4 regions of the Streptomyces sp. NPDC001858 genome follow, and region 2 is predicted to be linked to each of the others. Evidence: riboswitches for the same ligand, from Rfam matches in the RefSeq annotation. Region 2 holds a riboswitch; each other region holds the start of a gene.
What was found. A riboswitch is a leader RNA that binds a small molecule or an ion and turns the genes downstream of it on or off. The one in region 2 is predicted to bind cyclic di-AMP.

Region 1 (7,573 bases), on a different contig from region 2:
TCGCCCTGCTCAACAGCGTGAGCGTGTGGTGGCACGTGCTTGGCGTGGGCGTCATCGTCGGGGCGCTGGCCTTCGTCCCCGACAAGCACCAGTCGACGTCCTTCGTGTTCGGCGAGTTCGTCAACAACACGGGCTGGGGCAGCGGCGTGTACGTCGTCGCGCTCGGCCTGCTCATGGCCCAGTACACCTTCACCGGCTACGACGCCTCCGCCCACATGACGGAGGAGACGCACGACGCGTCCACGGCCGGCCCGAAGGGCATCGTGCGGTCCATCTGGACCTCCTGGATCGCCGGCTTCGTCCTGCTGCTCGGCTTCACGTACGCCATCCAGTCGTACAAGGGCGCCCTAGAGTCCCCGACCGGCGCGCCGCCCGCCCAGATCCTGCTCGACGCGCTCGGCGCGACCGCCGGCAAGCTGCTGCTGCTCGTGGTGATCGGGGCCCAGCTGTTCTGCGGGATGGCGTCGGTGACGGCGAACAGCCGCATGATCTACGCGTTCTCGCGCGACGGCGCGCTCCCCTACTCGCACCTCTGGCACACGGTCAGCCCGCGCACCCGCACACCCGTCGCCGCGGTCTGGCTCGCGGCGGGCGGCGCGCTGGTGCTCGGCCTGCCCTACCTGATCAACGTGACCGCGTACGCGGCCGTCACCTCCATCGCCGTCATCGGCCTCTACATCGCCTACGTCATCCCGACGCTGCTGCGGATCCGCAAGGGCGAGGCCTTCGAACGCGGGCCCTGGCACCTGGGCCGCTGGTCCAAGGCGATCGGCGTGGTGTCGGTGGCGTGGGTGGCCGTCATCACGGTCCTGTTCATGCTGCCCCAGGTGTCCCCGGTGACCTGGGAGACCTTCAACTACGCCCCGGTCGCGGTCCTCGTCGTCCTGGGCTTCGCGGGGCTGTGGTGGCAGGTCTCGGCCCGGGAGTGGTTCCTCAACCCGCTGCACGAACGGACGCTCGCCCGGGAGGCGGCGAGATCCCACAAGACCCGGTAACCGACTCCGGCGCGGCCGTGTCTTCGATACCCGATCGGAGACACGGCCAGCTCCGGCTATGCTCGGGGAGGCAACATCACGCAACACCGCGTGGGCCCTTAGCTCAATTGGCAGAGCAGTGGACTTTTAATCCATTGGTTGTGGGTTCGAGTCCCACAGGGCCTACCGAAACGCCCCCAGCTCACAGGCACTTCGAGCTGGGGGCGTAACCGTTTGGCAGGGAGTCCCGTATGACCGTCGGCATCGATATCCCCGACCCCCGTGGCCGTACCGGGCTCGACCGGCAGGGGCGGGATCTCACCGGCAACGACCGGGTGCGCATTCTCGACGTGGAGGTCCTCGCCTGCGACTGGTCGGTGCTGCGCCGCACCACCTTCGACTACCGGCACAGCGACGGCCATGTCAGCCGTGAGCGGCGCGAGACCTACGACCGGGGCGACGGCGCGACGATCCTGCTCTACGACGCCGACCGGCGGACGGTCCTGCTGACCCGTCAGTTCCGGCTGCCCGCGTACGTCAACGGACACCCCGACGGCATGCTGCTGGAGACCGCCGCAGGGCTGCTGGACGGCGACGATCCGCAGGAGGCGATCCGGCGCGAGGCGACCGAGGAGACTGGACGTACCGTCCATGACGTCGAGCATGTGTTCGACGCTTTTATGAGCCCCGGCTCGGTAACGGAGCGGCTCAGCTTCTTCGCCGCCCCCTACGACGCCTCCGCCTCCGGCGTCGAGACGGCGGGCGTAGCGGCCGAGGGCGAGGACATCGCCGTCGTGGAGCTGCCCTTCGCCGAGGCCCTCGACCTCGTCCGCAGCGGTGCCATCGCGGACGCCAAGACCATCATGCTGCTCCAGTGGGCGGCGCTGGACGGGCCGTTCCGGCCGTCCGGCGCCGTCAGCCCACGTTGAGCCCGGTCAGCCCGTTGACGCCGTTGAGATCCGCGAGCGGCAGCGTGTGCTGGGTCTGCAGGACCTTCGCGCGCAGGTAGCGGACGTTGTGCGGGGTCGTGAACACGCCCGTCGGGACACGGTCCTGGACGTCGATGCCGAGACCGCGCAGCTGGTCGGCCTTGTCGGGGTTGTTGGACAGCAGGTCCAGGCTCGTGATGCCGAGGGCGCGCAGCATCTGAGCGGCGGCGGTGTAGTCACGGCCGTCCTCGGGCAGGCCGAGCGCCGCGTTCGCCTCGTAGGTGTCCAGGCCCTGGTCCTGGAGGGCGTACGCGTCGAGCTTGTTGTAGAGGCCGATGCCACGGCCCTCCTGGCGGAGGTAGAGCAGGATGCCGCCCGTCCCGGCTATGCGCTCGACGGCCTCGCGCAGCTGCGGCCCGCAGTCGCAGCGGGCGGAGCCGAAGACGTCGCCGGTGAGGCACTCGGAGTGCAGCCGGACCAGCGGGGTGGCGCCGGGCGCCGGCTCGCCGAGGACGACGGCGACGTGCTCCTGGCCGTCGGTCAGACCGTGGAAGGTGACCAGTTCGGCGTCGACGGAGTAGCCGTCGTGGAAGCGCAGCGGTACCCGGACGCGGGCGCGCGGAGTGGCGGCGGCGGGGGTGTCAGGCATGCGGGTCTCCCGGTGCGAGTGGGGTCTGTGCGGGCAGCCGCGTCCACCTGTTTCAGATTTGAAGCAGCGTGCCGAGAGCGACCCTACCTCATGCTTTAAATTTGAAGCAACGGGATTGTGACCCGCACCTCACGCGTCCGCGGCCATCAGGTGCCGGCCGTCAGGTGCAGGTCATCAGGCGCAGGTCATCAGGTTTCCGAGCACGGGGAGGAGCGGCGGCGCCACGGCAGTTCCTGCGGTGCGGCCTCGTCGCCGTCCTGGAACCCCAGCACGACCTGCGTGAAGATCTCCTCCAGCTGTCCCACCTGCTCCGGGGTGAGCCGGTCGAAGAGCGCCGAGCGGACCGTCTCGACATGGCCGGGGGCCAGGCGCTCCAGGGCCGCCATGCCCTCGTCCGTCAGGATCGCGACGGTCCCGCGCTTGTCCCAGCGGCACTCCTCGCGCCGCAGCAGCCCGTCCTTCTCCAGCCGCGTCACCGCGTACGTCAGCCTGCTGCGGGTGATCTTCAGCTGCTCCGCGAGGTCGGTCATCCGCAGCCGTCGCTCCGGTGTCTCGGAGAGGTTGGCGAGGATGGAGTAGTACAGATGGGGCAGCCCGGCCTCCTGCTGGAGCTGCCGGTCGATCGCGTCCTCCAGCAGGAGGTAGCCGGCAACGTACGCGCGCCAGGCGCGTTGCTCCTCGGGGGACAGCCAGCGAGTCGTCATACGGCCAGTGTAGGTTTGTTTCAAACTTGAACCAAGGCCCGGTTCGGCCGGAATCGCCGCCGGACTGCCGTCGGACCCATCCCCGGGAGTGCGTCGATGTCGTACCCGTACGTCCTGCTGTCCGCCGCCGTCTCCCTCGACGGCTACCTGGACGACACCACGCCCGAGCGCCTGCTCCTCTCCAGCCCCGCCGACTTCGACCGCGTCGACGACGTACGGGCCTCCGTGGACGCCATCCTCATCGGGGCCGGCACGATCCGCGCCGACAACCCGCGGCTCCTCGTGAACTCCGCCGAGCGCCGCGCCGCCCGGGTCGCCGCCGGACGCCCCGAGTACCCCCTCAAGGTCACCGTCAGCGGCTCCGGCGACCTCGACCCGGCTGCGAACTTCTGGCACACGGGCGGCGAGAAGGTCGTCTACACGACGGAGAAGGGCGCCGAGCGGGCCCGCGCGCTCGGCATCGCCGCGGACGTCGTGGCGCTCGGCCCCGAACTGGACTGGCGCCGACTTCTCGAACACCTGCACGACGTGCGGGGTGTGCGGCGGCTCATGGTCGAGGGCGGCGGCACCGTCCACACCCAGCTGCTCCAGCAGGGCCTCGCCGACGAACTCCAGCTCGTCCTCGCCCCGCTCTTCGTGGGCGACGCGGGCGCGCCCCGCCTCTTCGGGCCGGGCGGCTACCAGGGCGGCCGCCTGCGCCTGCTGGAGACCCGGCGCATCGAGGACGTCGTCCTGCACCGCTACGAGCCCACCGCGCCCGGCGTCGGACCGCTGCCCGCCGCCGCCGACCGGCACTGGCTGGCCCTCGCCTGCGAGCTCGCGGAGCAGTGCCCGCCGTCGCGGACCGCGTTCAGCGTCGGTGCGGTGATCGTCGCCGCCGACGGCACGGAACTCGCGCGCGGCCACTCCCGCGAGGCCGGCGACCCGGTCGTGCACGCCGAGGAGGCGGCCCTCGCCAAGCTCGACCCCGCCGACCCCCGGCTGCCCACGGCCACCGTCTACAGCAGCCTCGAACCGTGCGCCCGCCGCTCCTCGCGCCCGGCGCCCTGCGCCCGCCTCATCCTCGACGCGGGCGTGCGCCGGGTGGTCACGGCCTGGCGCGAGCCGGACACCTTCGTCACGGAGGCGGACGGAACCGGACTGCTGACGGCCGCGGGCGTCGACGTCCTCGTCCTCCCGGAGTGCGAGGAGCGGGCGAAGGCCCCGAATCGCCACCTCCTCTGACCGCCCCGTCTGGCTGCGTGAGTAACCGTGGTGATTGGGGCCCCGTAGATGGCGTACAGTTGTGTTCATCGCCGCGGGGTGGAGCAGCTCGGTAGCTCGCTGGGCTCATAACCCAGAGGTCGCAGGTTCAAATCCTGTCCCCGCTACTGAAGGCCGAGGGCCGAAATCCAGAACTTGGATTTCGGCCCTCGGTTTTTTCCCGTGCTCTCCATGCGCCCGCCCGCCGTCACTGCAGGTGAGCGAGTGATCCCCCTCCGCGTAATGGCTGACGTCCTGTCAATGCCTGTGGGATTGCTGAGCCTGGTCAACTCGCCCGTTTTTCACCGGTCATGGGCCGAAAGTCCAGGCTGTAAATGTTGTTGATCAAGCGGAAGAGCTTGGAAACCTGACCCCGGGTCTATTAACGTTCGATAACGCAGCGCGGTCGTCCCAGCCGACACAAGCGTCGGCTCCGTGCGCACTGCCGAATCCCGCAAGGGAACCGGGGAACCACCACCTTGGGGTGAATCTCGCGGAAGCCGTCGTGAACTCGCAGAGTCCACGACCGGTTTACGCGCGTAGGAGACCTTCCCGCTCCGAACCCGTCAGCTAACCCGGTAGGCGACGGAAGGAAAGGAGTACGCCCGCGTGGCGTCCAACCGGCCGGTCCCAGAAGCCCCGTTCGTGCCGAGCCAGCGGTCCGCAGAGACCTTGGCCTACGGCAGCGTCCGCACCGACGAGGGCCCCTGGGAGGAGTGGAACCCCACCGCGGAGTCCATTCGCCCGGTTCGCGGCAAGCACCGCGTCGCCAAGCAGCGCGGCGGCGGGTTCGCCCGCAGCTCCACCGTCCTCGGCGTCGGCGTCATAGCCGCCGTCAGCGCGGGCGGCATGGCCAGCGCCAACACCGGCAAGGCCCCGGTCTCCATCTCCATGCCGGACCTGCCCAACGTGGGCTCCCTCATCTCCGACGAAGAGCCCGTCGAGGAACCCGCGCCCGCCCTCTCCGGCTTCGGCTCCGAGGCCGCCGTGGAGACCGGCGAGAGCGCCACCGACGCCGGCGAGGCCCTGCGCAGCCGGATCATGGCGCAGGCCGAGTCGCAGCAGACCCAGCTCGAGGCCAAGGCCCAGGCCGACGCCGCGGCCGCCGCGGCCAAGGCCCAGGCCGACGCCGTCGCCAAGGCCGAGAAGGAGGCGGAGGCCAAGGCCGCCGCCGCGAAGAAGAAGGCCGCCGACGAGGCCGCCGAGAAGGCCGAGGCCAAGCGCCTGGCCGAGCTGGCCACGCAGTACACGCTGCCGACCTCCTCGTACACCATCACCTCGACCTTCGGTCAGGCCGGTTCGCTCTGGTCCTCCGGCTACCACACCGGTCTGGACTTCGCCGCGCCCACGGGCACGCTCATCAAGGCCGTCCACAGCGGCACCATCACCGAGGCGGGCTGGGCCGGTTCCTACGGCTACCGCACCATCCTCACGCTGGACGACGGCACCGAGGTCTGGTTCGCCCACCAGTCGTCGATCAGCGTCAGTGTCGGCCAGAAGGTCGGCACCGGTGATGTGATCGGCCGCGTGGGCGCCACCGGCAACGTCACCGGAGCCCACCTCCACCTCGAGGTCCACTCCGGCGGCAGCTCCGACGGCATCGACCCGGCGGCCTGGCTGCGCAGCAAGGGCCTCAACCCCTGAGACGTGCCTCGCCGGGACCCCTGGTCCTTCTCCGGGACCCCTGAGAGGGACGTCTCAGGGACCGGACGACCGGACCTGATCGATTCCCTGCAGCCCTGACGGCCGGCCCCTGGGCCCCCCGGCGTCAGGGCCGCAGTGCGTTCACGTGTTCTTCGCGTCGCGCGTGGAATCGGCGCGCCGTCGGTGCCCGTTGACAGAGCATGACTACTCTTCGCAAGCTCGGCTCCTCCGACCTCGAGGTCTTCCCGCTCGCCCTCGGCGGCAACGTCTTCGGCTGGACCGTCGACGAGCCCGCCGCCTTCGCCGTACTCGACGCCTACGCCGCCGCGGGCGGCAACTTCCTCGACACCGCCGACTCCTACTCGGCGTGGATCGAGGGCAACAGCGGGGGCGAGTCCGAGACGATCATCGGCCGCTGGATCAAGGCCCGCGGCAACCGCGACGACATCGTGATCGCCACCAAGGTCAGCCAGCACCCCGACTTCCCGGGCCTGTCCGCCGCGAACATCAGGGCCGCCGCCGACGCCTCCCTGCGCCGCCTGGACACCGACCACATCGACCTCTACTTCACGCACTTCGACAAGACCGAGGTGCCGGTCGAGGAGATCGTCGGCGCGCTCGACGAGCTGGTGAAGGCGGGGAAGGTACGGCACATCGCCGCCTCCAACATCTCGCCCGAGCGCCTCCAGGAGTCCGTGGAGTTCTCCGATCGCGAGGGCCTGGCCCGGTACGTCGCCCTCCAGCCCCACTACAACCTGGTCTCGCGCGACACCTACGAGGGCGGCCTCCAGGACCTCGCCGCCCGCTTCGGCCTCGCCGCCGTCCCGTACTTCGCACTGGCCTCCGGCTTCCTGACCGGCAAGTACCGGCCCGGTACGACGGTGGAGAGCGCCCGCGCTCCGCGAGCCGCCCAGCACCTCGACACGGAGCGGGGCCGACGGGTCCTCGTCGCCCTGGACGAGATCGCGCAGGCCCACGACACCCAGGTGGCGACGGTCGCGCTGGCGTGGCTCGCCGCACAGCCGACCGTGGCCGCGCCGATCGCGTCCGCGCGGACGGTCGAGCAGCTGCCGGCGCTGGTGGGGGTGGCGGACCTGGAACTGACGGAGCCGGAGATCACGAGCCTGACCCGGGCCTCGGCCTGAGGCGGGCCTTGGCCCGACCTGCCGCCCGTATTCGCTATTGGTAGGGGTTGGGGGCAGGGGCAGGGGCAGGGCCATGGACGGGGGCGGGGTACGGCCCTCCGGGATACCCGTAGACCTGCCCCTGGGGGTACCCGTAGGCCCCGTGAGGCCCGTGGGGCCCGTAGCCTCCGTACGGCGACCCGTAGTTCCCGTACATCGGCCAAGGCGGCGCAGCCATCGGTACGGGTACGGGTACGGGTGCCGGAGGGGCCGTCATCCGGGCCGCATGGTCCAGCGCGGGCCGGGC
Region 2 (7,573 bases):
CGCACCGCGGCCTCGGTGGCCGCCTTCATGTCCACCTCGTGGTCGAGCTGGACGACCCCGATCGCGCCCAGGACCCGGACGTCCCGCACCCCGGGGATCTCCAGGGCGGGCGCGAGTCCGTCCCGCAGGCCCGTCTCGATCCGCTTGACCTCCGCGAGCCAGTCCTGCCCGAGCAGCAGCTCGAGCGAGGCGCAGGCGACGGCGGCGGCGAGCGGGTTGCCCATGAACGTTGGGCCGTGCGCCAGCACCGGCACCTCGCCCCGCGAGATCCCGTCGGCCACCCTGGACGTGCACAGGGCCGCCGCCATGGTGAGATAGCCGCCGGTCAGCGCCTTGCCGACGCACATCACGTCCGGCGTGACCGCCGCGTGCTCCGCCGCGAACAGCGCGCCGGTGCGGCCGAACCCGGTCGCGATCTCGTCGAACACCAGCAGCACATCGTGCGCGTCGCACGCCTCGCGCAGCACCCGCAGATAGGCGGGGGAGTGGAACCGCATCCCGCCGGCCCCCTGCACCACCGGCTCCACGATGACCGCGGCCAGTTCGTCGGCGTGCCGCTCGATCGCCGCCCGCAGCACGTCGGCGTACGCCTCCTCGTACTCCGCCGGGGGCGGGTCCACGAAGACCTGGCGGGGCAGCACCCCGGTCCACAGGTCGTGCATCCCGCCCTCGGGGTCGCACACTGACATCGGCTGCCAGGTGTCGCCGTGGTAGCCGCCGCGCCAGGTCAGCAGCCGCTGCTTGCCCGGACGGCCCAGCGAACGCCAGTACTGCAGGCACATCTTCACCGCGACCTCGACCGACACCGACCCCGAGTCGGCCAGGAAGACATGCTCCAGACCCTCGGGCGACATGTCGACAAGGAGCTTCGCCAGCCGGACGGCGGGCTCATGGGTGAGCCCGCCGAACATCACATGACTCATCCGGCCCAACTGCTCGCGCACGGCCTCGTCGAGCACCGGGTGGCGGTAGCCGTGGATCGCCGACCACCAGGACGACATCCCGTCGACCAGCTCACGCGAGCCCGAGCTGTCGGCGATCCGCAGCCGGACCCCGCTCGCCGACTCCACGACGAGCGGGTCCACCCGGCCGGGCATCGGCCCGTACGGATGCCAGACGTGCCGCCGGTCCAGCGCCAGCAGCTCCGGGACGTCGAAGAGGGGCAGCTCAGGCATTGGGCGCGAGATCGGTGCCGGCGCCCCGACGGCGCACGGCGACCAGGTCGGTTCGGGGCTCGCTCGCGGCCGGCGCGGCAGCGGCCGTCCCGCACAGACCGCCGCCCGCGTGCGACCCGCAGCCGCCCCCTTCGTGCGATCCGCACCCGGCGTCGGCGTGCGACCCGCAGCCGCCGCCCGCCTCCGCCGTGACCCGGTGCTCCGGCAGCGTGACCTGCCCCGCGCCCTCCACCTCGAACCCGGCGTCCGCGATCATCTCCAGGTCGGCCTTGCCGGCCTGGCCCTCGGTCGTGAGGTAGTCGCCGAGGAAGATCGAGTTGGCCAGGTGCAGGGCGAGCGGCTGCATCGTGCGCAGATGGACCTCACGGCCGCCCGCGATGCGCACCTCGACGTCCGGGCACACGAACCGCACCATCGCCAGGATCCGCAGACAGCGCTGCGGGGTGAGGTTCCACTCCTTGGCCAGCGGGGTGCCGTCGACCGGGATGAGGAAGTTGACCGGCACCGAGTCCGGGTCCAGCTCGCGCAGCGAGAAGACGACGTCCACCAGGTCCTCGTCCGACTCGCCCATGCCGGCGATCAGCCCCGAGCACGCCGACAGACCGGCCGCGTGCGCCTTCTGGACCGTGTCCACCCGATCGGCGTACGTGTGCGTCGTGGTGATCTCGCCGTAGGTCGACTCGGAGGTGTTCAGGTTGTGGTTGTAGGCGTCGGCGCCCGCCTCGCGCAGCCGCTCCGCCTGGCCGTCGGAGAGCAGCCCCAGACAGGCGCACACCTCGACGCCCTCGTTCTGGTCCTTGATCGCCTTGATGGTGCCCGCGACCCGGTCCACGTCCCGGTCCGTCGGCCCGCGCCCGGACGCCACCAGGCAGACCCGCTTGGCCCCGCCCGCGAGTCCCGCCGCCGCGGCCTTCGAGGCCTCGTCCGGCTTGAGCCAGGTGTACTTGAGGATCCCGGCCGTGGAGCCCAGCCGCTGGGAGCAGTAGGAGCAGTCCTCGGGGCACAGCCCCGACTTGAGGTTGACGAGGTAGTTGAGCTTCACCCGGCGCCCGAACCACTGCCGGCGCACCTTGCCGGCCGCGGCCACCACATCGAGCACGTCGTCGTCGGAAGTGGCGAGGACGGCCAGCGCTTCCTCGCGGGTCGGCAGCTCGCGCCGAAGCCCCTTGTCCACCAGCGTGTTCAGCAGGTCCATGAGAGCCGATCCTGTCCTACGGACCTCCTCCGGGCCAAGGTAGGGATCGCACAACACACCCGGTTCGACGTGTGGGTATTGCCACACCGTGGGTGGGCGGCCGGGCCGCTAGGGTCTGTCCGCTACCTACAAAATCCCCCGGAGGACCCATGGCGTTCGGCTGGATCGACGAGCAGGCGGAGCTGCGCCGCCGGGCCGGACTCGTCCGGACGCTGCGGCCCCGCCCCGCCGACTCGCCGCTCCTCGATCTCGCGAGCAACGACTACCTGGGCCTGGCCCGCCATCCCGAGGTCGTCGAGGGGGCCGTGGCGGCCGCCCGGGCCTGGGGCGGCGGCGCGACCGGCTCCCGGCTCGTCACCGGCACCACGGAGCTGCACGGCGAGCTGGAGCGGGAGCTCGCCGAGCACTGCGGGTTCGAGGCGGCTCTGGTCTTCTCCTCCGGGTACGCGGCCAATCTCGCCGCGGTCACCGCGCTGGCCCCGCACGGCTCGCTGATCGTCTCCGACGCGGGCAACCACGCCTCGCTCATCGACGGCTGCCGGCTGGCCCGCGGCGCGACCCAGGTCGTCGGGCACGCCGACCCGGACGCGGTGCGCAAAGCGCTCGCCACCCACGACGGACCGGCCGTGGCCGTCTCCGACACCGTCTTCTCGGTCGACGGCGACGCCGCCCCGCTGGCCGCCCTCGCGGCCGCCTGCCGGGAGCACGGCGCCGCACTCGTCGTGGACGACGCCCACGGCCTCGGCGTGCTCGGGGACGGCGGACAGGGCGCCCCGTACGCGGCGGGTCTGGCGGGCGCCGACGACGTCGTCGTCACGGTCACGCTGTCCAAGTCGCTCGGCAGCCAGGGCGGGGCCGTGCTGGGTCCCGCGCGCGTGATCGACCACCTGGTGAACGCGGCCCGCACGTTCATCTTCGACACGGGACTGGCGCCGGCGGCGGCGGGCGCGGCGCTGGCGGCGCTCCGGCTGCTGCGCAGGGAGCCGCGGCGGGCGCCACGCGCGCGTGCGGTGGCGGGCGAGCTGTACGCGCGCCTGACGGCCGCGGGCCTGGAAGCGGTGCGTCCGGACGCCGCGGTCGTCTCCGTGCGTGCACCGTCCCCGGAGGAGGCCGTGCAGTGGGCGGCGGACTGCCGGTCGGCAGGCCTGGCCGTGGGCTGCTTCCGTCCTCCCTCCGTGCCCGACGGCATCTCACGCCTCAGGCTGACCGCCCGGGCGGACCTCTCCGGGGCCGAGCTGGAACGCGCTGTACGGGTGATCGGCGAGACGCGACCATGAGTCGGCGTCACACGGCCGTGGGTCGCCGCTGACCGGTGGGTCGGTCGCCGCTGAGGGTGCGCCGACTACTGCGGTGCGGTCAGCGCAACGCGGCCGTGAAACCCGTCCAGCTCTCGGGGGAGAAGAGCAGGGCGGGCCCGGCCGGGTCCTTGGAGTCGCGTACGGCGAGCAGACCGGCCCAGGGGCCGGTGGCCGGCCGGGCCGTCTCGACGCAGTTGTTCGCTCCCGTGCTGTAGCTGCTGCGCAGCCACCGCACATCCGGGAGCTGGTCGGGATCGGTACGGGAAGGTACGTTCCGCGGTACTGCGGACATGGTGCCTCCTTACGCGCCGCCTGCTATCGCGGCGATGTAATCCGATGAGTCCCCGGGCGAAAGGGCATGCGCCCGAAGGGCGTTGAAGGCCTCGGTGTAGGCCTCGAGGTGTTCTTTCCGTTCGAGATAGAGGCTACTCGTCAAGTGGTCGAGAACAACCACATCCAGATCAGAAGTGCGCGAAAATGAGAAGATAACGAAAGGCCCGGTTACGCCGATATGCGCCCCGGCGGCGAACGGAAGGACCTGCAGCCGCACTTGGGGCAGCCGCGCGGCCTCCACGAGCCGACCGAGCTGCTGCGCCATCACCTCGGGACCGCCCACCTCCCGCCGCAGCACCGCCTCGTCAAGGACCGCGCTCAGCTCCAGCGGCGGCCGCGCGCGCAGCACGTCCTGCCGGGCCAGTCGCACCTCGACCAGCGTGTCGAGCTGATCCTCGGTGACGCCCTCCACCGCGGCCCTGGTCACCGCACGGGCGTACTCGGGAGTCTGCAACAGCCCCGGTACCACACTCGTCTCCAGTGTGCGCATCGCGCTCGCCTGGGACTCCAGGCTGATGAAGTCCCGGTAGGTGGGCGGCAGCACCCCGCGGTAGGCGTGCCACCAGTGGTCCCGGCCGCCGCTGCCGTCGTCGCCGGCCAACGCCAGCATCAGCTCGCGCAGTTGCGGATCGACCACCCCGTAGGCGTCGAGGAGTAACCGCACATCGGCCGGTTTTGACCCACTGGTGCCCGTCTCGATGCGGCTCACCTTGGACTGGTGCCAGCCCACGAGCCGGGCGGCCTCACCACTGGTGAGGCCCGCGTGGGCGCGCAGATTGCGCAGTTCGGCGCCCAGCTTCCGGCGGCGCACCGCGGGTCCGTGCTGCATGGGCTCCTCCTTACTCCTTACGGGCCGTCCAAATACGCTCTGCCGTCGCAGAGTTCACCGCATTGAGCGACAGATATATGCATATCTTGGTGGATCGCCACCCGTGACCGGCGCGGTAATGGCAGTCTGGCGAAGAAGCACCAGTCCGGGACCGTACTCGAACCATCCGCTCCGTGTCGGACCCCGGTCCCGTGGGAAAGGGACGACGTCGCCATGGCAGATCACCTGGAAGCATCCGTCACTCTGCCGAGCGATCCCGCCTCGGTCTCCACAGCCCGCGGTTTCGTGGCCGGCACCCTCGGAGAATGGGGTCTGCCGGCGGACGCGGAGGCGGCCGACACCATCCGGCTGATCGTCTCGGAACTGACCACCAACGCCGTACAGCACACCTTCGGGCAGTCACCCACCTTCACGGTGGACCTCGTCCTCGACCGTGACGAACACTTGCGCATCGGTGTCACCGACAGCCACCCGCGCTTCCCCAAACGACTGCCGGCCGCCGTCCAGCAGGACAACGGCCGAGGCATGGTGATCATTCGCTGGCTGACCGCGGAGTGCGGCGGCAGGCTCAGAGTGCGGCCCACCCGGGAGGGCGGCAAGACGGTCACCGTCGAGCTCCCGTGGACGGCCGCGGCGCCGGAGCCGGTGGCCGGAGCCCTCGCGGCCCCGGCCCCGGCGAGACAGGCCCCGGCGGAGGGCGAGATCCCGGGACGATGACAGCGCGTCAGGACGCCACCACCGCCCCGGGAGGCCCAGCGCCCCAAAGGGGCGCGAGGCGCTGACATCTGCGGCTCCGCCGCGCGGGCGCGACCAGCCACGACGCCGCCGCAGCAAAACCACGACCTATCGCGGCGCCTCCAGCGGAGCGCCTAGCGGACCCGCCCGTACCAGACGCTCTTAGTCCAGATCTTCTGCAGCTTCACCACGTCTCCTGTCTTCGGCGAGTGCCAGATCTTGCCGTTACCCGCGTAGATCCCGACGTGGTACACGCTCGAACCCGAGTGGAAGAAGACCAGGTCGCCTGCCTTGCGGCTCGACGCCGTGATGTGCTTGGTCTTGTTGTACTGCTGGGCCGCCGTCCGAGGCAGGCTCTTGCCCGCCTTCTTGTACGAGTACAGCGTGAGCCCCGAGCAGTCGAACCGCTTCGGCCCGGTCGCCCCGTACTTGTACGGAGCGCCCTTCTTGGAGGCCGCGATCTGGAGCGCCTTCGTCGCCGGTGTGGCGGCCGCGGCGTCCGAGGCGAGCCCCGGGACCACGACCGTGCCGCCCACGGCGGCGATGGCGAACGCCGAGGCCGTACCGGCCCGGGCCATGAGCGACGGGACACGATTGAGCGCAGTCATGCGCAACCCTTCGTCAGCCGCCTGTGAAGGATGACCTGTCGGATTCGGGCTGACAAAGTTGCCCGGCCGCGACTGCGGCTTCACCCCAAGGGCTGCTCGGCCCGGTCATGGCGTGACCGTGCCGGCGACCCGTCTTGCTCGGGTCCTCCACTCCTGCCGATGCACTTCTGTCGACCGGGCATCCGGGCGGCGGCAGGACTCGGCGTCCGCCCGGACCGCCCCGCCGCTGTGGCGGGGGCTTGTCGTCAGTCAGGGATCTTGGCTCACTCGTGTCCGAAAATCCCAACGGAACCGGGGATTTGTGGGGTTACTCACCACTCACCCGTTCGGGTGGACACCCTGATGGCCGATCAGGTGTCAAGGATGCCAAAGGGCCCCGGACCAGCGGCGGAGTCTTTTGTTCCGCCCGAAAAAGGTGCTTTCGCGCAACTTCGGCGAGCGCGAAAAAGCAACGGCCTCTACGCCGAACAGGGGTAACCCGTCTGGTCCGTTTCAACTCCGGTCCGGACGCCGCGTTCGGGGCGCGCGCCGCCCGGACCGGAGCGCGGTCCGCTCCGGCCGCCGGGTCGGGGTTCGGGTCAACTGTCGGAGAGCGGAGGCACCGTGACGCGCGCCGTTCGGCGCTCCCCGTCCAGGACGCGCAGCGCCCGCGCGAGCGTCGGCGCGTGGAACTCGCTCTCGCCCCGCTGGTGCATCAGCGTCAGCGCGTCGCGCAGCGCGGTCGCCTTGGCCACCAGCGCCTGGGCCGCGCGCAGCGAGCGGTACGTGTCCCCGTGGTGGGCGGGATTGATCCGGCCGAGCAGGTCGACCACGTCCAGGTAACCGTCGATCAACTCGGCCTCGGCGCGCGTCAGGGCGGGCAGCGGCGGCAGTTCGGGCACCATCGGCGGCTCACCTCCCGCCCTGCGGGCCGGCCGAGGGCCTGCGGCTCGGGATGACCGCGTCCACCAGGCCGTACTCCAGGGCTTCCGGGGCGGTGAGGATCTTGTCCCGCTCGATGTCCTCGGTCACCTGCTCCGGCGTCCGTCCGGTGTGCCGGACGAGCATCGCCTCCAGGCTCGCCCGGACGCGGGCCAGTTCCTCCGCCTGGATCGCGAGATCGCTGGTCTGGCCCTCGACGGGCCCGGGCAGCGACGGCTGGCGGATCGTCATCCGCGCCCCCGGCAGCGCGAACCGTTTGCCCGGTGTGCCGGCCGCGAGCAGCACCGCGGCGGACGAGTCCGCCCGGCCCAGACAGGTCGTCTCCACGTCGCAGGCGACGTAACGGATCGTGTCGTAGAGGGCCGTCAGCGCGCTGAACGAGCCGCCGGGGGAGTTGATGTACAGCGCGATGTCCCGGTCCGGGTCCTGGTGCTCCAGGTACATGAGCTGCGCCATCACGTCGTTCGCCGAGATGTCGT
Region 3 (7,573 bases), on a different contig from region 2:
CTGTTCGAGGCGGGCGCCAACCAGTAGGCCGACCAGCAGGCCGACGAGGATCCGGCCGGCCGGTCGGTCGGCCGGTCGGCCGGTCGGCTCAGTCGAGCAGTCGCTCCCGCAGCCGCTCGCGGGTCTCGGGGGAGAGCCCGAGGCCCTGCTCCAGGTAGGCGTCGACACTGCCCCAGGTCTCCTCCATGGTGTCGAAGGCCGCGGTGAGGTACTCCGCGCGGGCCTCGAACAGGGGGCTGAGCAGTTCCATGACCTCGGGGGAGTAGGCCTCGTCGGAGCCGGCGCTGCGCCGCACCTTGTAGCGGCGGTGCTTGGCGTTGGACTCCAGATAGTCGGCGACGATCGCCTCGCGCTCCACGCCCAGGGCGAGCAGCGTCACCGCGATGGACAGGCCCGCGCGGTCCTTGCCCGCCGCGCAGTGCATCAGGGCCGGGACGCTGTCCTCGGCGAGCGAGTCCAGCACGCGCGCGTGCTCGGCCGTGCGCTCCTTGACGATCCTGCGGTACGAGGCGATCATCCGGCCCGCGGCCTTGCCGTCGGCGAGGATCTCGCGCAGCTGGTCGAGGTGTCCGTCCCGGACCATCTTCCAGAACTCGGCGCCGTCCGCCGGGTCCGACAGGGGCAGGTTCACATTGCGCACGCCCGGCAGTGCGACGTCCGGGCCCTCCAGCTTCTGGTCCGCGGCGTTGCGGAAGTCGAAGATCGTGTGCAGGCCGAGGCCGGAGAGGAACGCGGCGTCGTCGTCGGTCGCGTGCGCGAGATGCCCGCTGCGGAACAGGACGCCGTGCCGTACGCGCCGGCCGTCGACGGTCGGCAGACCGCCCACGTCCCGGAAGTTGCGCACGCCGGCCAGCTCGGGCTCGGTCGACGGGATCTGCTGCGTCACGGGTGCCCCTTCCTGTCGGTCTCCGTCGGCGCGGCTCGGGTGGCCGACGGGACACCTCCTAGGACGATACGACATGGATTCCCCGGGCAACGGGTTGTCCACAGGCCGGCCGACCGGACGTCCGCCCAGGTGAAGCCTTGTCCCGTGGACCCGGCGGACGCTCCGCGGACTCCCGGCCGGCTCCCGGCGGAGTGGGCGGACTCTCGGCGGCCGAGAGTTGCCCGGGGGGCCGACGGCAATCGATGATGTTGGTGCTTGATCGCACCTGTTCGAATTAGTGGGGGTTTGATGCCCGAGATCGCCGACAATGGCCGTACCTGGCTCCTTTCGGGGCCGACGAGCAGCTACGCCCTCCATCTCACCGAGGCCGACGAGCTGATCCATCTGCACTGGGGTCCGGGCATCGCGCTCGCGGACGCCGAGGCGCTCGCCCAGCTGCCGCCGCCGCAGCGCGGGGCGTCCTTCGAGTCCCCGCTCGACGGCCGCGAGGAGTACCCGGTCGAGGGCGGCCCCCGCTTCGTGCGGCCCGCCCTGTCCGTGCGCACCGACGAGCGGCGCGGCACCGAGTGGACCTTCGAGGCCCACGAGAGCGACGGCGACGAGCTCAGGCTGCGCTTCCGGGACGCCGGGCTCACCGTCACCCTGCACTACCGGATGCGCGGCGACGTCGTCGAACGCTGGACGACCCTGCGCAACGACGGCGAGCCGCCGCTGGAGCTGCTGCGCGCCGACTCCGCCGTCTGGACCCTGCCCGAGCGCGACGACTGGCGGCTCTCGCAGCTGCACGGCCGCTGGGCCGCCGAGTCGCGGCTCACCCGCTCCCCCCTCACCTACGGTGAGAAGGTCATCGGCAGCCGCCGCGGCCACACCGGCCACCAGCATCTGCCCTGGGTCGCGCTGGACACCGACGCGACCGAGGAGCGCGGCGAGGTCTACGGCTGTGCCCTCGGCTGGTCGGGCTCCTGGCGGATCGCCGTCGCGCAACTCCCCGACGCGCGCGTGCAGATCACCGGCGGCGCCGGCTACGACGACTCGGGCCTGCTGCGGCTGGCGACCGGCGAGTCCTTCACCACCCCCGTCTTCGCCGGCCTGTGGAGCGACGCCGGCTTCGGCGGCGCGAGCCGCGCCTGGCACGCCTACCAGCGCGCGTACGTGATCCCGGACGCCGAGCAGGACCGGCCGGTGCTGTTCAACTCCTGGGAGGCCACCTACTTCGACATCTCCGAGGAGCAGCAGGCGACCCTGGCCCGGCGCGCCGCGGCGATCGGGGTCGAGCTGTTCGTCGTCGACGACGGCTGGTTCGGGGCGCGCACCGGCGACCACGCCGGGCTCGGCGACTGGCGGCCCAACCCCGACCGCTTCCCGAACGGCCTGAAGCCCCTCGCGGACCAGGTGCACGCCCTCGGCATGCAGTTCGGCATCTGGGTCGAGCCCGAGATGGTCAACCCCGACAGCGAGCTGTACCGGGCCCACCCCGACTGGGTGCAGTTCCAACCGGGACGAAAGCGGACGGAGTTCCGCAATCAGCTTGTGCTCAACCTCGCGCGCGAGGACGTTCAGGAGTACCTCTGGGAGCAGCTCCACGGGCTGCTCTCCAGCGCCCCCGTCGACTACGTCAAGTGGGACTTCAACCGCTGCTTCACCGACGCCGGCTGGCCGGACGACCCCTACCCGCAGCGCCTCTGGGTCGACCATGTGCGCGCCCTGTACGGCCTCCTGGACCGACTGCGGGCCGCCCACCCGGGCGTCGCCTTCGAGTCCTGCTCGGGCGGCGGCGGACGCATCGACCTCGGGATCATGAGCCGTACCGACCAGGTGTGGACCTCCGACAACACCGACCCGCTCGACCGGCTCGACATCCAGCACGGCTTCAGCCAGCTCCACCCCGCCCGGGTCATGGCCGCATGGGTCACCGACAGCCCCAACGCCCAGCTCAACGGCCGGGTCAGCTCGCTGCGCTTCCGGTTCGTCAGCGCCATGGCCGGGGTGCTCGGCGTCGGCGGCGACCTCTCGCAGTGGAGCGAGGAGGAGATCGAGGAGGCGCGGGAGTGGGTGGACCTCTACAAGGAGATCCGCCCGCTCGTGCAGCACGGCGACCTCTACCGACTGCGTCCCCCGGCGGGCGGGCTGAGCGCCGTCCAGTATGTGCGCGGAGACGAGAGCGTCGTCCTCGCCTGGCTCCAGGCCCAGCGGTACGGGGAGCCCGTGCCGGCGCTCCGGCTGCGCGGACTCGACCCGACACAGTCGTATGAATGCCGTGAAACGGGCGAAGTTCACCGGGGTGCGGTGCTGCTGCACCACGGGCTGCGCACCGGGCTCAAGGGTGACCTTGATGCGACGGTTATCCGACTCCGTCGCATCTGAGCTTTCTGTCCGAAATGGATCCTTAATTCCAACTCGCTCTGGAATAAAGGATCCTGGAGGGCTGTCACGTGAGCAGCGTCATATCCGTGACCGTGCGTCGTACGTCATGTTCACGTAATTCATGCGCTTTTCAAGGGCATTCGATGAATGGCGGGTGTTTGGATTCACGGAGTGTGACCGGGAATTCTCACAGCGGATCAAGAGAAATGCATTGACCGCGCAACCTCTGTTTGTCCCCGTGCGTCTCGGTCGCTTACGTTCCACACCAATCCGGACGGATGCCTAATCCTGCCGCCGCCCGGAGTCCGCACACCCACCCGTCCACGGCAGGAGCGGGGGACCCACAGGCACAACCGCCTGTTCCGGTCCCGGAACAGGCTTGGGGTAAAGCCGCGCCTCGGCGCGGCCGGGCATCTCCAGCTCGCACCCGACAGCTCACCTCGCAGGCGCCGGAGAGGAATTCGCCATGCCCGCGAAGGGTAAGCACCGCCGTTCGAAGACCCAGCGTTTCACTCGTTCGATAGCCGTCGCCGGAACCGGCGGGGCAGCGCTCGCCCTTCCGCTCATGGGCGCCGCCGGCGCACACGCGGCCCCCGCCCAGTCCGTTTCGCAGTCCGTTTCGCAGTCCGCGTCCCAGTCGGTCGCGCAGACGGTTTCGGAAAACGTCGTGCAGGCCGCTCCGGTGTCGCAGAAGACCGCCGCCGCGAAGACCTACACCGTGCGGCCCGGGGACTACCTCTCGAAGATCGCCGACGAGCAGGACGTCAGCGGCGGCTGGAAGAAGCTGTACCAGGACAACCGCGCGGCCGTCGGCGAGGACCCCTCGCTGATCCACCCCGGACTGAAGCTGTCGATCGGCAAGCAGGCCGCGACCGGCGCCGCCGAGTCGTCCGGCTCGTCCTCCACGGCCTCCTCCTCCGGGAGTTCGGCGTCGAAGTCCCCGAAGTCCTCCAAGTCCTCCGAGTCGGCGAAGTCCTCCGACTCCAAGGCCTCCACCTCGTCCTCGGCGTCTTCCTCGAAGACGGCCACTCAGGCCGCCGAGAGCAACACCGGCTCGGCCAGTGGTTACGCGCTCCCCGTCGCCGGCGCCTCCGTCGGCACCGCGTACCACGTGGCCGGCAGCATGTGGTCCAGCGGCTACCACACCGGCGTCGACTTCGTCGTGCCGACCGGCACCTCCCTCAAGGCCGTGGGCGCGGGCACCGTCGTCTCCGCGGGCTGGGGCGGCGCGTACGGCAACCAGGTCGTCATCAAGCTCGCCGACGGCTACTACGCCCAGTACGCCCACCTGTCCCAGCTGTCGGTCTCGGCCGGCCAGACCGTGACCGCGGGCCAGCAGGTCGGCCTCTCCGGCGCGACCGGCAATGTGACCGGCCCGCACCTGCACTTCGAGATCCGCACCACGCCGGACTACGGCTCGGACGTGGACCCGATCGCCTACCTCCGCTCGCACGGAGTCTCCGTCTAGGACCTCCGCGGACGACTCGGCGCCTGACACGCCACCGCCTGACACGTCACCGCCTGACACGCAGCCGAAGGCCGGATCCCGATCCCCGGGTCCGGCCTTCGGTGTGTCCGCGTCCGTTTTCTTGATCGTTTCATTGCCGCCGTGTGGCATGTCTGTGGCAGCGGCATGGCATCCCCTTTCGCCCTCTCGACAGCCGGGTCAGAGTGGGGACACAGTGATCTCCGTCAGCGAGCAAGCGCTTTCTACCGCTCTTCGGAGGTCCCGTGCCCGGCGTCGTCCACCGATGCACCGCCGTCGTCAGGTGCGCCGCGACGGCGGCGGTCGTGACGCTCCTGACGACGGCGGTGGCCGCTCCGCCCGCCTCCGCCTCCTCGCCCGCCTCCGCGTCTGCCTCCGCCGTCGGTGACGCGAGCGTCGTTCGACCCGACGACCGGCGGATCGTCTACGAGGGCCACTGGGGGCGTTCCGCCGAGGCCGCCGTCACCGTCAACTCCGGTTCGCGGCTGCGGTTCCGGTTCGTCGGGAGCACCGTCCACGCCCTGTTCGACGTCTCGTCGGTCACCGTGCCCGCGCAGGTCTACGTGTCCGTCGACGGCGGACCCGGCCGGCAGTACGCCGTCGACCGCGGCGACCTCGCGATCACGGCGACCGGGCGGGGACCGCACACGGCCGAGCTGTCCGTGAAGGACGTCTTCTCCCGGGTGAACCGGTGGACCCCGCCGCTGGAGTCGGGCGTCGTGCTGACCGGCATCCGGGGCCGACTGCTGGCTCAACATGCGCCGAAGGCACCGGAGTTGGTCTTCTACGGCGACTCCGTCACCCAGGGCGTGCTGGCGCTCTGCGCGGTCAACACCTCCGACTGCGCCGACGGGACGGCCGCCTACCCCACCCTGGTCGCCGACGCCCTGCACGCCTCGCTCACCCAGGTCGGTTTCGGCCGCCAGGGCGTGCTCCGGACCGGCAACGGGGGAGTGCCGGCCGCCGGCGACGCGTACGGCTGGAACCACGCGGGCTCCCCGGCCCGGCCGGACCGCGACGCCGACGTGATCGTCGTCAACCAGGGCACCAACGACACCGCGTTCGGCTCGGCCGAGTTCCGCACCGCCTACCGCGCGTACCTCGAACGGCTGCGGGCGGCCGCGCCGCACGCCCGCATTCTCGCCCTGCGTCCCTTCGGCGGGGCGCACGCCGCCGACATCGCCGACGTCGTCGCCGAACTCGCCGACCCGCACACGGAGTTCGTGGACACCGCCGGCTGGCTCTCGGCGGCGGACGGCGACTTCCAGGACACCGTCCACCCGAACGTCCAGGGCCACCGCAAGGCGGCCGACCGCCTGATCCCCCTCATCGCAAAGCTCGCAGAACTCGGAACGCCCGAAAAGCTCGCAACGCCCGAGAAGCTCGTGAAGGAGCACCAGTGATCGCCACCCGCCGTCGAAGAACCGTCGCCGTCTCGGCCGTCTCCGCCGCCCTGCTGGCCGGGCTCTGCTCCGCGCCCGCCGGGCACGCCGCCGCCGACGCCCCGCGCCGGATCGTGGAGAACCTCGACCGCGGTCTGGTCGCCGTGCCGTCCGGGCAGGGGACGTTCCTCAGCTGGCGGCTCCTCGGCACCGAGCACGCGAGGCACGGCGACGCGATCGCCTTTGACCTGCAGGCCCTGCGGTCCTGCACCATCACCCACCCCGAAGGAGCAGACCGACGTGACGACCACGCGTAGAGCATTCGGAGCCCTCGCCGCCGGCGCCGCCCTGGCCGCCCTCGCGCCCGCCGCCACCGCGAGCGCCGCCGCACCCCGCCGCCATCGCCGTCTCCTGGCGCACGACGACTTCCGCCACGGGCTGCGGCAGTGGGCCGTGGAACTGGAGAAGGGCGGGACCGTCACCGCCTCCCGCGGCACCCTGGAGGTCGACGTGCCCGCCGGGGCGACGATCTGGTTCAAGCGGCCGTTCGCCGGGCCGTACGTCATCGAGTACGTCGCCACGCCCGTCTCCGCGGGCGGGGTCAACGACCGGGTCTCCGACCTCAACAACTTCTGGAACGCCGTCGACGTCCGCTCCCCGCAGGACCTCTTCGCCACCCCGCGCGGCGGCGCCCTCGCCGAGTACGACTATCTGAAGACGTACTACGTCGGCTACGGCGCCAACACCAACACCACGACCCGGCTGCGCCGCTATGTCGGCGAGGCGGGGGTGCGTCCGCTGATCTACGACTACACCGAGCCGCTGCTCGTGGCGAACGAGCCGAACCGCGTCCGTATCGTCTCCGACGGTTCGACGGTCCGCTGGTGGAACAACGGGCGGCTGGTGTTCGACTACACCGACCCCGAGCCGTACCCGAGCGGGCACTTCGCCTTCCGTACCACCTGGAGTCACTTCCGGATCAAGGACTTCCGGGCCTGGTCCCTTATTCCCTGACTTGCAAATTCTTTAAGAGTGTCTTATCTCACCGTTCGTCAATCCTTTCCTACGATCGCGTAGGTCACATTCGAGGGTGAATGATGAACCGCTGTGGCAGACGATTCGAAGAATGACAACAGATCAGTGATCGGGTCGTACGTGGCGGTGGGGGACAGCTTCACCGAGGGCGTCGGCGACCCCGGCCCCGACGGGGCGTTCGTCGGCTGGGCCGACCGGTTCGCGGTACTCCTCGCGGACCGGCAGCCCGAAGGCGACTTCAAGTACACCAACCTCGCGGTCCGCGGAAAGCTGCTCGACCAGATCATGGAGGACCAACTCCCCAGGGCGGTGGAACTCGCCCCGGACCTGGTCTCCTTCTGCGCGGGCGGCAACGACATCATCCGTCCGGGCACCGACCCGGACGAGGTCGCCGAGCGTTTCGAGCGCGCGATCTCGGCC
Region 4 (7,573 bases), on a different contig from region 2:
TGGAGGTGCCCCTCCCCGCCTCCGACGGCATCGGCTACGAACTGCTCGCCCTGGCGGCCCGGGCGGAGGCCGAGGGCGTGGATCCGGAGGCGGCGCTGAGAGCGGCGGCCCGCGCCTACCGGGACGCGATCAGGGGCGCCGAAGGCGTGCAGGAGTAGTCACGTGAGCAGGTGCGCAGGTGCGCAGGTGCGCAGGTGCGCAGGCGAACAGGTGAGTTCCTGAGCCGGCCGCTGCGCCCCGGTGCGCGCGGCGCTCACCGCGAACACCGATGCGAGGCGCAGGCGCTCGTCGTGAACACCGCTACCGTCAAGGAGTGACCGACCAGCCCCACCCCACGGCGGACGCCCGGCCCGACGACCGGCCCGATGCCCTGCCCGACGCCCCGCCCGCCCCGGAACTCTTCACCTGGGAGTTCGCCACCGACCCCTACCCCGCCTACGCCTGGCTCCGGGAGCACGCGCCCGTGCATCGGACCGAACTGCCCAGCGGCGTCGAGGCCTGGTTGGTCACGCGCTACGGCGACGCGAAGCAGGCGCTCGCCGACCAGCGGCTCTCCAAGAACCCCGCGCATCACGACGAACCCGCGCACGCCAAGGGCAAGACCGGCATCCCCGGTGAGCGCAAGGCCGAGCTGATGACGCATCTGCTGAACATCGACCCGCCGGACCACACCCGGCTGCGCCGGCTCGTCAGCAAGGCGTTCACCCCCCGCCGGGTCGCCGAGTTCGCGCCACGGGTACAGGAGTTGACGGATCAGCTCATCGACCGGTTCGCGGCCGACGGCGAGGCCGACCTCATCCACGACTTCGCCTTCCCGCTCCCCATCTACGCCATCTGCGACCTCCTGGGCGTCCCCCGCGAGGACCAGGACGACTTCCGCGACTGGGCCGGGATGATGATCCGGCACGGCGGAGGGCCGCGGGGCGGGGTCGCGCGGTCGGTGAAGAAGATGCGCGGCTATCTGCTGGAGCTCATCCACCGCAAGCGCGCGGAGCTGCCGGCCGAGCCCGCGCCCGGCGAGGACCTCATCTCCGGCCTCATCCGCGCCTCCGACCACGGCGAGCACCTCACCGAGAACGAGGCCGCGGCCATGGCCTTCATCCTCCTGTTCGCGGGCTTCGAGACGACCGTCAACCTCATCGGGAACGGCACCTACGCCCTCCTCACCCACCCCGAGCAGCGCGAACGTCTCCAGCGGTCGCTGACCGAGGACGACGGCGACCGCACCCTCCTGGAGACCGGCGTCGAGGAACTGCTGCGCTACGACGGCCCCGTGGAGCTCGCCACCTGGCGGTTCGCGACCGAGCCGCTCAGCCTCGGCGGGCAGGACATCGCGCCGGGCGACCCCGTCCTCGTCGTCCTGGCGGCCGCCGACCGCGATCCGGCCCGCTTCGCCGACCCCGACCGCCTCGACCTGTCCCGCCGTGACAATCAACACCTCGGCTACGGCCACGGCCTCCACTACTGCCTGGGCGCTCCGCTGGCCCGGCTGGAGGGCCAGACCGCGCTGGCCGCGCTGCTCACCCGGCTGCCCGACCTCCGACTGGCCGTGGACCCGGCCCAGTTGAGATGGCGTGGCGGGCTCATCATGCGCGGGCTGCGGACGCTTCCGGTCGAGTTCAGTTCCGTGCGTATCTGATCGGATGTCAGCCGTAGTGTGACCGTGCGGCGAAGCAAAGGTGACCGACCCTCAACTCTGTGATCTTCACGTGATCTGCGCGGCATGAACTTGTGACAAGTGATCGTATGCCGATACGTTCACTCGTCAGCGCGATATGTCAGTCGCACGCGTCGCGCCGGTTACTGCTGTCCAGAGAAAGGCCCTCGCATGCTCTCCGGGAACGGTCGTCATCGTCGCCCCCGTCAGGCTCCGGCCCTCCTCGTCGCGGCCGGAGTGACCGGGTCCGCCATCGCCATCCCGCTGCTGGCCGCCTCCGGCGCGAGCGCCGCCGAGGGCACGGTGTGGGACAAGGTGGCGCAGTGCGAGACCGGCGGCTCGTGGAGCGCCGACAAGGGCGGCGAGCACGGCGGCCTGAGCCTCACCCAGAAGGAATGGGAGACGTACGGCGGGCTCGACTACGCGGCGAGCGCCGATCTGGCCAGCCGCAACCAGCAGATCGCCGTGGCGCAGAAGCTGCTCGCCGCCGAGAACATCGGCGCGTGGGGCACCTGCGGGCTGACCTCCGGACTCACCCAGGAGAACGGCGCGCTGGCCGTGGACACCGGCGTGGCGGACGACTCGTCCGACTCGTCTTCGTCGTCCGGATTGTCCGACCTGTCCAAGGGGCTGGGCGGCGACTCCTCGGATTCCTCCGGCTCTTCGGGCTCCTCGGACGCTTCGGGCTCGTCGAGCGCCGACAGCGGTTCGGCGGGATCGCCGGAGTCGCCCGACTCGTCCGCTGATTCCTCCGGTTCGCCCACGACGTCCCCTTCGTCTCCTTCATCTCCTTCGTCCCCCTCGTCCTCCGTCACGGGCGACCCCGCCGGGACCGACGGCTCCCCCTCGTCGGCCTCGGGTGCGGGCGATTCGGGCGACTCGGGCAATTCGGTCCAGGAGGCGGGCTCTTGGAGCCTCGTCGACACCGGCTCGCTCGGCTCCGGCAAGCACCGCGGCGCGACCGCCGACGAGAGCGCGGCCCCCACGACGAAGAGCGCCACCGACACGGCCGACACCGCTGCGGCCGACACCGCCGTGAGCGCTCTCTCCGCCGCTTCCGCCGGCCGGCACGCCGCGGTCACCTATGTGGTGCAGGAAGGCGACTCCCTTGCCTCCATCGCCGACTCCCTTGACATCGACGGCGGATGGCGGGCCCTCTACGCCGAGAACCGGGACCTCATCGGCGCCGACCCGAACGGCATCGCCCCCGGTCAGACCCTCGACACGGCGGTCCAATAGGGCAGGAACGCACCGAAAAACGCCGGGAGTTCACGTCATACTTCGCTCCAGAATGTCCGGTTTGGTGAAAGTGTGGGATGAGTCTCAGAAGCCCTGATCGTCTTTGAAATTCCGCGGATCGCGTGGCTACGGTCAAGGCCGCTCGGCAATCCGAGCCCCGGTCGTCGCAACGCCGAGTCCTGCCAGTGGCCGCCCGGGAACAGTCGTCGCGTCAAGCGCCGTAGGCAGGAGCGGGGGACCCAAGGTAAGCGCCGGAACCAGCGGTTGACGCCGGATCCGGCTTGGGGTGAAGCCACGCCTCCCACGGAGGAGTGGCCGGGCAACTCACACGGCCCGAACCCGACAGCTCACCTCGCAGGCGTCGGTGAGGGGATCCACCATGCTGTTTTCCGTCAAGGGCAAGCACCGCCGTCCGTCCAGGGCCACCCGCGTCGCCGCGCTGGCCGGCGTCACCGGTGTCGCCATCGCCGCCCCGCTGATGGCGGCCGGCAACGCCTCCGCCGCCACCGCCGCCGAGTGGGACGCGGTCGCCCAGTGCGAGTCCGGCGGCAACTGGTCCATCAACACCGGCAACGGCTACTACGGCGGCCTGCAGTTCTCCGCCTCCACCTGGGCCGCGTACGGCGGTACGCAGTACGCCGCGCAGGCCGACCAGGCCTCCAAGGCGCAGCAGATAACCGTCGCCGAGAAGGTCCTCGCGGGCCAGGGCAAGGGCGCCTGGCCGGTCTGCGGCACGGGCCTGTCCAACGCCGCCTACAACGGCGGCAGCGCCGACTCCGCCGCCTCCGGCTCCAGCTCCTCCAGCTCGTCGAGCAGCGCCGACACCCGTTCGACCGAGGAGCAGAGCGCCTCCCGCTCGGCCGAGCGTCCGGCCGCATCCAAGACGGTCACCACCCCGACCGGCAAGAAGGTCGAGAAGGGCGACGGCGAGTACAAGGTCGTCAAGGGCGACACCCTCAGCTCCATCGCCGAGCAGCACAAGGTCGCCGGCGGCTGGCAGAAGCTGTTCGAGCTGAACAAGGACATCGTCGACGACGCCGACCTCATCTTCCCGGGCCAGCAGCTGCACCTGAAGTGAGCTCCGGCTCCTGGACCGAGCTCCGGCTCCTGAAGTGACACCCGGCTCCCGGGGAAGTCACAGCGCCCTCACAGGCGAGGTCGGCACACTGAAGACCTCGTGAGGGTCCCCCCGTCCCCACGGGCTCCCCGCTCCGGTGCGTGTTCCCCCGTACGCACCGGAGCGGGGTTTCTCTTTGCCTGCCTCCCCTGCCCGCTTCGTTCGCCAGTTGGCAACTTCCTGTTGGTCTTTGGCGACCGCTCCCTTTGTTCCGTGTGTGAACAATGGGTACGGTCAGTTTGTCCACGGGACGGTCGGTCGGCTGCCGACGCCCCGAAGGCGGTTAGGCTCTAGTCGCAAGGCTCGGCGCGGGCCCATCGCGGCCCACCCGCCCCGCACAACCAGCGTCACATCCCAAGAAGGAGATGCTCGTGCCGTCCATCGACGTCGTCGTAGCCCGGGAAATCCTGGACTCCCGAGGCAACCCCACGGTCGAGGTCGAGGTCGGCCTCGACGACGGCAGCACGGGTCGTGCCGCCGTTCCGTCCGGCGCCTCCACCGGTGCCTTCGAGGCCATCGAGCTTCGCGACGGTGACCCCAACCGCTACCACGGCAAGGGTGTCGAGAAGGCCGTCCTCGCCGTCATCGAGCAGATCGGCCCGGAGCTCGTCGGCTACGACGCCACCGAGCAGCGCCTGATCGACCAGGCCATGTTCGACCTGGACGCCACCGACAACAAGGGCTCCCTGGGCGCCAACGCCATCCTCGGCGTCTCGCTCGCCGTGGCCCACGCCGCCTCCGAGGCCAGCGACCTGCCGCTGTTCCGCTACCTGGGCGGCCCCAACGCGCACCTGCTGCCGGTGCCGATGATGAACATCCTGAACGGCGGCTCGCACGCCGATTCCAACGTGGACATCCAGGAGTTCATGATCGCCCCGATCGGCGCGGAGTCCTTCTCCGAGGCCCTGCGCTGGGGCGCCGAGGTCTACCACACCCTCAAGAAGGTGCTGAAGACCAAGGGCCTGTCCACCGGCCTCGGCGACGAGGGCGGTTTCGCCCCGAACCTGGAGTCCAACCGCGCCGCCCTCGACCTCATCGTCGAGGCCATCAAGCAGGCCGGTTACGTCCCCGGCGAGCAGATCGCGCTTGCGCTCGACGTCGCCGCGTCCGAGTTCTACAAGGACGGCAAGTACGAGTTCGAGGGCAAGTCCCGCTCGGCCGCCGAGATGACCGAGTACTACGAGGAGCTCGTCTCCGCGTACCCGCTGGTCTCCATCGAGGACCCGCTGTACGAGGACGACTGGGCCGGCTGGAACGTCATCACCGAGCGGCTGGGCGACAAGGTCCAGATCGTCGGCGACGACCTCTTCGTCACCAACCCCGAGCGCCTGGCCCGCGGCATCGAGGAGGGCTCCGCGAACGCCCTGCTCGTCAAGGTGAACCAGATCGGCTCGCTGACCGAGACCCTGGACGCCGTCGAGCTCGCCCAGCGCAACGGCTTCAAGTGCATGATGTCCCACCGCTCCGGCGAGACCGAGGACGTCACCATCGCCGACCTCGCCGTCGCCGTGAACTGCGGTCAGATCAAGACCGGCGCCCCGGCCCGCTCGGACCGCGTCGCCAAGTACAACCAGCTGCTGCGCATCGAGGAGATCCTCGACGACGCCGCCGTGTACGCCGGCCGCAGCGCGTTCCCGCGCTTCAAGGGCTGAGCTTCAAGGGCTGACCCATCGCTTCGTAAGAGGCGTCGTACGTACGTCCCCGTATCCGGTCCCGTACCGTGTGCGGGGACGTACGCACGTGTGAGAGCGGGAGGCGGGGAAGACCGATGGCCGTGAAGGACCGGGACCGTTTCTCCACCGCGACCAGGATCAAGCTGCTCGGCGAGCAGACCGCGGCCCGGGTCTACCGCTCCCAGACCAAGCGCCAGGCCCGCCGCTCCCGCCTCACCGGCCGTGCGGCCCTGCTGGCGCTGGTCCTGTGCACGCTGATCGTGGCCCTGGCCTACCCGATGCGCCAGTACGTCTCCCAGCGCGCCGACATCGCCGCCCTGGAACGCGAGAAGCAGCAGGCCAGCGAGCGCGTCGAGCAACTGCGCGACCTCAAGGCACGCTGGCAGGACGACGCCTACGCCGAGCAGCAGATCCGGCTGCGGCTGCACTACGTCCTGCCCGGCGAGACCGGTTACGTCGTGATCGACCCGGACGCGGCCAAGCAGTCGCGCGCCGACCTCGGGGCGGCCGACCGCCCCTGGTACGCGAATGTCTGGGACGGCGTCGACAAGTCGGACGCCGCCTCCCCGTGACAGCAGCGGCACCAGTGACAGCAGCGACACCAGCGATATCAGCGACACCAGTGACAGCATTGAACTGACAGAGGGATTTTCGTACCGGCATGGAAACTGCCCCGCCGACCACCCCGCGCACCGAGCCCACCGACGCGGACGTCGAGGCCTTCAAGCAGCAGCTCGGACGCCCGCCGCGCGGCCTGCGCGCGATCGCGCACCGCTGCCCGTGCGGACAGCCGGACGTCGTCGAGACCGCGCCGCGCCTGCCCGACGGCACGCCCTTCCCGACGCTGTACTACCTGACGTGCCCGAAGGCCAACTCGGCGATCGGCACGCTGGAGGCCAACGGCGTGATGAAGGAGATGACGGATCGGCTGACGACCGACCCGGAGCTCGCCGCCGCCTACCGCGCGGCGCACGAGGACTACATCCGGCGCCGCGACGAGATCGAGGAGCTGAAGAACTTCCCCAGCGCGGGCGGCATGCCGGACCGGGTGAAGTGCCTGCATGTGCTGGTCGCGCACTCGCTGGCCGCCGGGCCGGGCGTGAATCCGCTCGGGGACGAGGCGCTGGCGATGCTGCCGGAGTGGTGGCGCAAGGGGGCTTGCGTGACGCTCGCCTCCGACGCGTGAGCGTCCCGTCTCCGGGGGCTGCCGCCCCCAGGCCCCCGCTTCGGCCTGAACGGCCTCGTCCTCAAACGCCGGACGGGCTGGAGATGCCGGCCGGCGCTGACAAGTTCCGCAAGTTCGGAGGACCCACATGACCCGCGTCGCCGCCATCGACTGCGGTACGAACTCCATTCGTCTTCTCGTCGCCGATGTCGACCCGGAGACCGGGGAGCTCGTCGACCTGGACCGGCGCATGATCATCGTCCGCCTCGGGCAGGGGGTGGACCGCACCGGGCGGCTCGCTCCCGAGGCGCTGGAGCGGACCTTCGCGGCCTGCCGGGAGTACGCGGCCGTCATCAAGGAGCACGGCGTGGAGCGGTTGCGCTTCGTCGCCACCTCCGCCTCCCGGGACGCGGAGAACCGCGACGACTTCGTGCGCGGGGTGCTCGACATCCTGGGCGTCGAACCCGAGGTCGTCACCGGCGATCAGGAGGCCGAGTTCTCCTTCACCGGGGCCACCAGGGAGCTCACGGGCCGCGAGGACCTCGTCAAGCCCTACCTGGTGGTGGACATCGGCGGCGGCTCGACGGAGTTCGTCGTGGGCGACGAGCACGTGCGCGCCGCGCGCTCGGTCGACGTCGGCTGTGTGCGGATGACCGAACGGCACCTGGTCGTGGACGGGGAGATCAGCGACCCGCCCGCGCAGGAGCAGATCGCGGCGATGC

Region 1: linked by a shared signal. The riboswitch ahead of ACWCPF_RS33390 (M23 family metallopeptidase) and the one ahead of ACWCPF_RS32035 (C40 family peptidase) in region 2 are both predicted to bind cyclic di-AMP.
Region 3: linked by a shared signal. The riboswitch ahead of ACWCPF_RS13475 (M23 family metallopeptidase) and the one ahead of ACWCPF_RS32035 (C40 family peptidase) in region 2 are both predicted to bind cyclic di-AMP.
Region 4: linked by a shared signal. The riboswitch ahead of ACWCPF_RS08520 (transglycosylase family protein) and the one ahead of ACWCPF_RS32035 (C40 family peptidase) in region 2 are both predicted to bind cyclic di-AMP.

What each region holds. Positions count from the first base shown of each region.
Region 1 covers NZ_JBSFEV010000031.1:88,043-95,615, forward strand. The annotation lists gene ACWCPF_RS33355 (amino acid permease) at 1-995, shown strand, start outside; tRNA gene ACWCPF_RS33360 (tRNA-Lys) at 1,088-1,160, shown strand; gene ACWCPF_RS33365 (NUDIX domain-containing protein) at 1,226-1,903, shown strand; gene ACWCPF_RS33370 (GTP cyclohydrolase II) at 1,890-2,552, opposite strand; gene ACWCPF_RS33375 (MarR family winged helix-turn-helix transcriptional regulator) at 2,741-3,256, opposite strand; gene ACWCPF_RS33380 (dihydrofolate reductase family protein) at 3,353-4,480, shown strand; tRNA gene ACWCPF_RS33385 (tRNA-Met) at 4,553-4,626, shown strand; cyclic di-AMP (ydaO/yuaA leader) riboswitch at 4,932-5,098, shown strand; gene ACWCPF_RS33390 (M23 family metallopeptidase) at 5,108-6,142, shown strand; gene ACWCPF_RS33395 (aldo/keto reductase) at 6,343-7,287, shown strand; gene ACWCPF_RS33400 (PrsW family intramembrane metalloprotease) at 7,322-7,573, opposite strand, start outside.
Region 2 covers NZ_JBSFEV010000029.1:70,568-78,140, forward strand. The annotation lists gene ACWCPF_RS32005 (adenosylmethionine--8-amino-7-oxononanoate transaminase) at 1-1,175, opposite strand, end outside; gene bioB (biotin synthase BioB) at 1,168-2,370, opposite strand; gene ACWCPF_RS32015 (8-amino-7-oxononanoate synthase) at 2,520-3,647, shown strand; gene ACWCPF_RS32020 (DUF397 domain-containing protein) at 3,727-3,960, opposite strand; gene ACWCPF_RS32025 (helix-turn-helix domain-containing protein) at 3,970-4,830, opposite strand; gene ACWCPF_RS32030 (ATP-binding protein) at 5,044-5,547, shown strand; gene ACWCPF_RS32035 (C40 family peptidase) at 5,700-6,173, opposite strand; cyclic di-AMP (ydaO/yuaA leader) riboswitch at 6,177-6,347, opposite strand; gene ACWCPF_RS32040 (hypothetical protein) at 6,752-7,057, opposite strand; gene ACWCPF_RS32045 (ATP-dependent Clp protease proteolytic subunit) at 7,065-7,573, opposite strand, start outside.
Region 3 covers NZ_JBSFEV010000007.1:325,647-333,219, forward strand. The annotation lists gene ACWCPF_RS13460 (DUF6126 family protein) at 1-27, shown strand, start outside; gene ACWCPF_RS13465 (tyrosine-protein phosphatase) at 89-886, opposite strand; gene ACWCPF_RS13470 (alpha-galactosidase) at 1,175-3,250, shown strand; cyclic di-AMP (ydaO/yuaA leader) riboswitch at 3,555-3,712, shown strand; gene ACWCPF_RS13475 (M23 family metallopeptidase) at 3,717-4,718, shown strand; gene ACWCPF_RS13480 (GDSL-type esterase/lipase family protein) at 5,042-6,139, shown strand; gene ACWCPF_RS13485 (rhamnogalacturonan endolyase family protein) at 6,136-6,435, shown strand; gene ACWCPF_RS13490 (DUF6250 domain-containing protein) at 6,419-7,132, shown strand; gene ACWCPF_RS13495 (SGNH/GDSL hydrolase family protein) at 7,259-7,573, shown strand, end outside.
Region 4 covers NZ_JBSFEV010000004.1:407,102-414,674, forward strand. The annotation lists gene ACWCPF_RS08505 (nucleoside triphosphate pyrophosphohydrolase) at 1-158, shown strand, start outside; gene ACWCPF_RS08510 (cytochrome P450 family protein) at 314-1,639, shown strand; gene ACWCPF_RS08515 (LysM peptidoglycan-binding domain-containing protein) at 1,829-2,896, shown strand; cyclic di-AMP (ydaO/yuaA leader) riboswitch at 3,103-3,272, shown strand; gene ACWCPF_RS08520 (transglycosylase family protein) at 3,276-3,974, shown strand; gene eno (phosphopyruvate hydratase) at 4,379-5,665, shown strand; gene ACWCPF_RS08530 (FtsB family cell division protein) at 5,782-6,258, shown strand; gene ACWCPF_RS08535 (DUF501 domain-containing protein) at 6,348-6,872, shown strand; gene ACWCPF_RS08540 (Ppx/GppA phosphatase family protein) at 7,000-7,573, shown strand, end outside.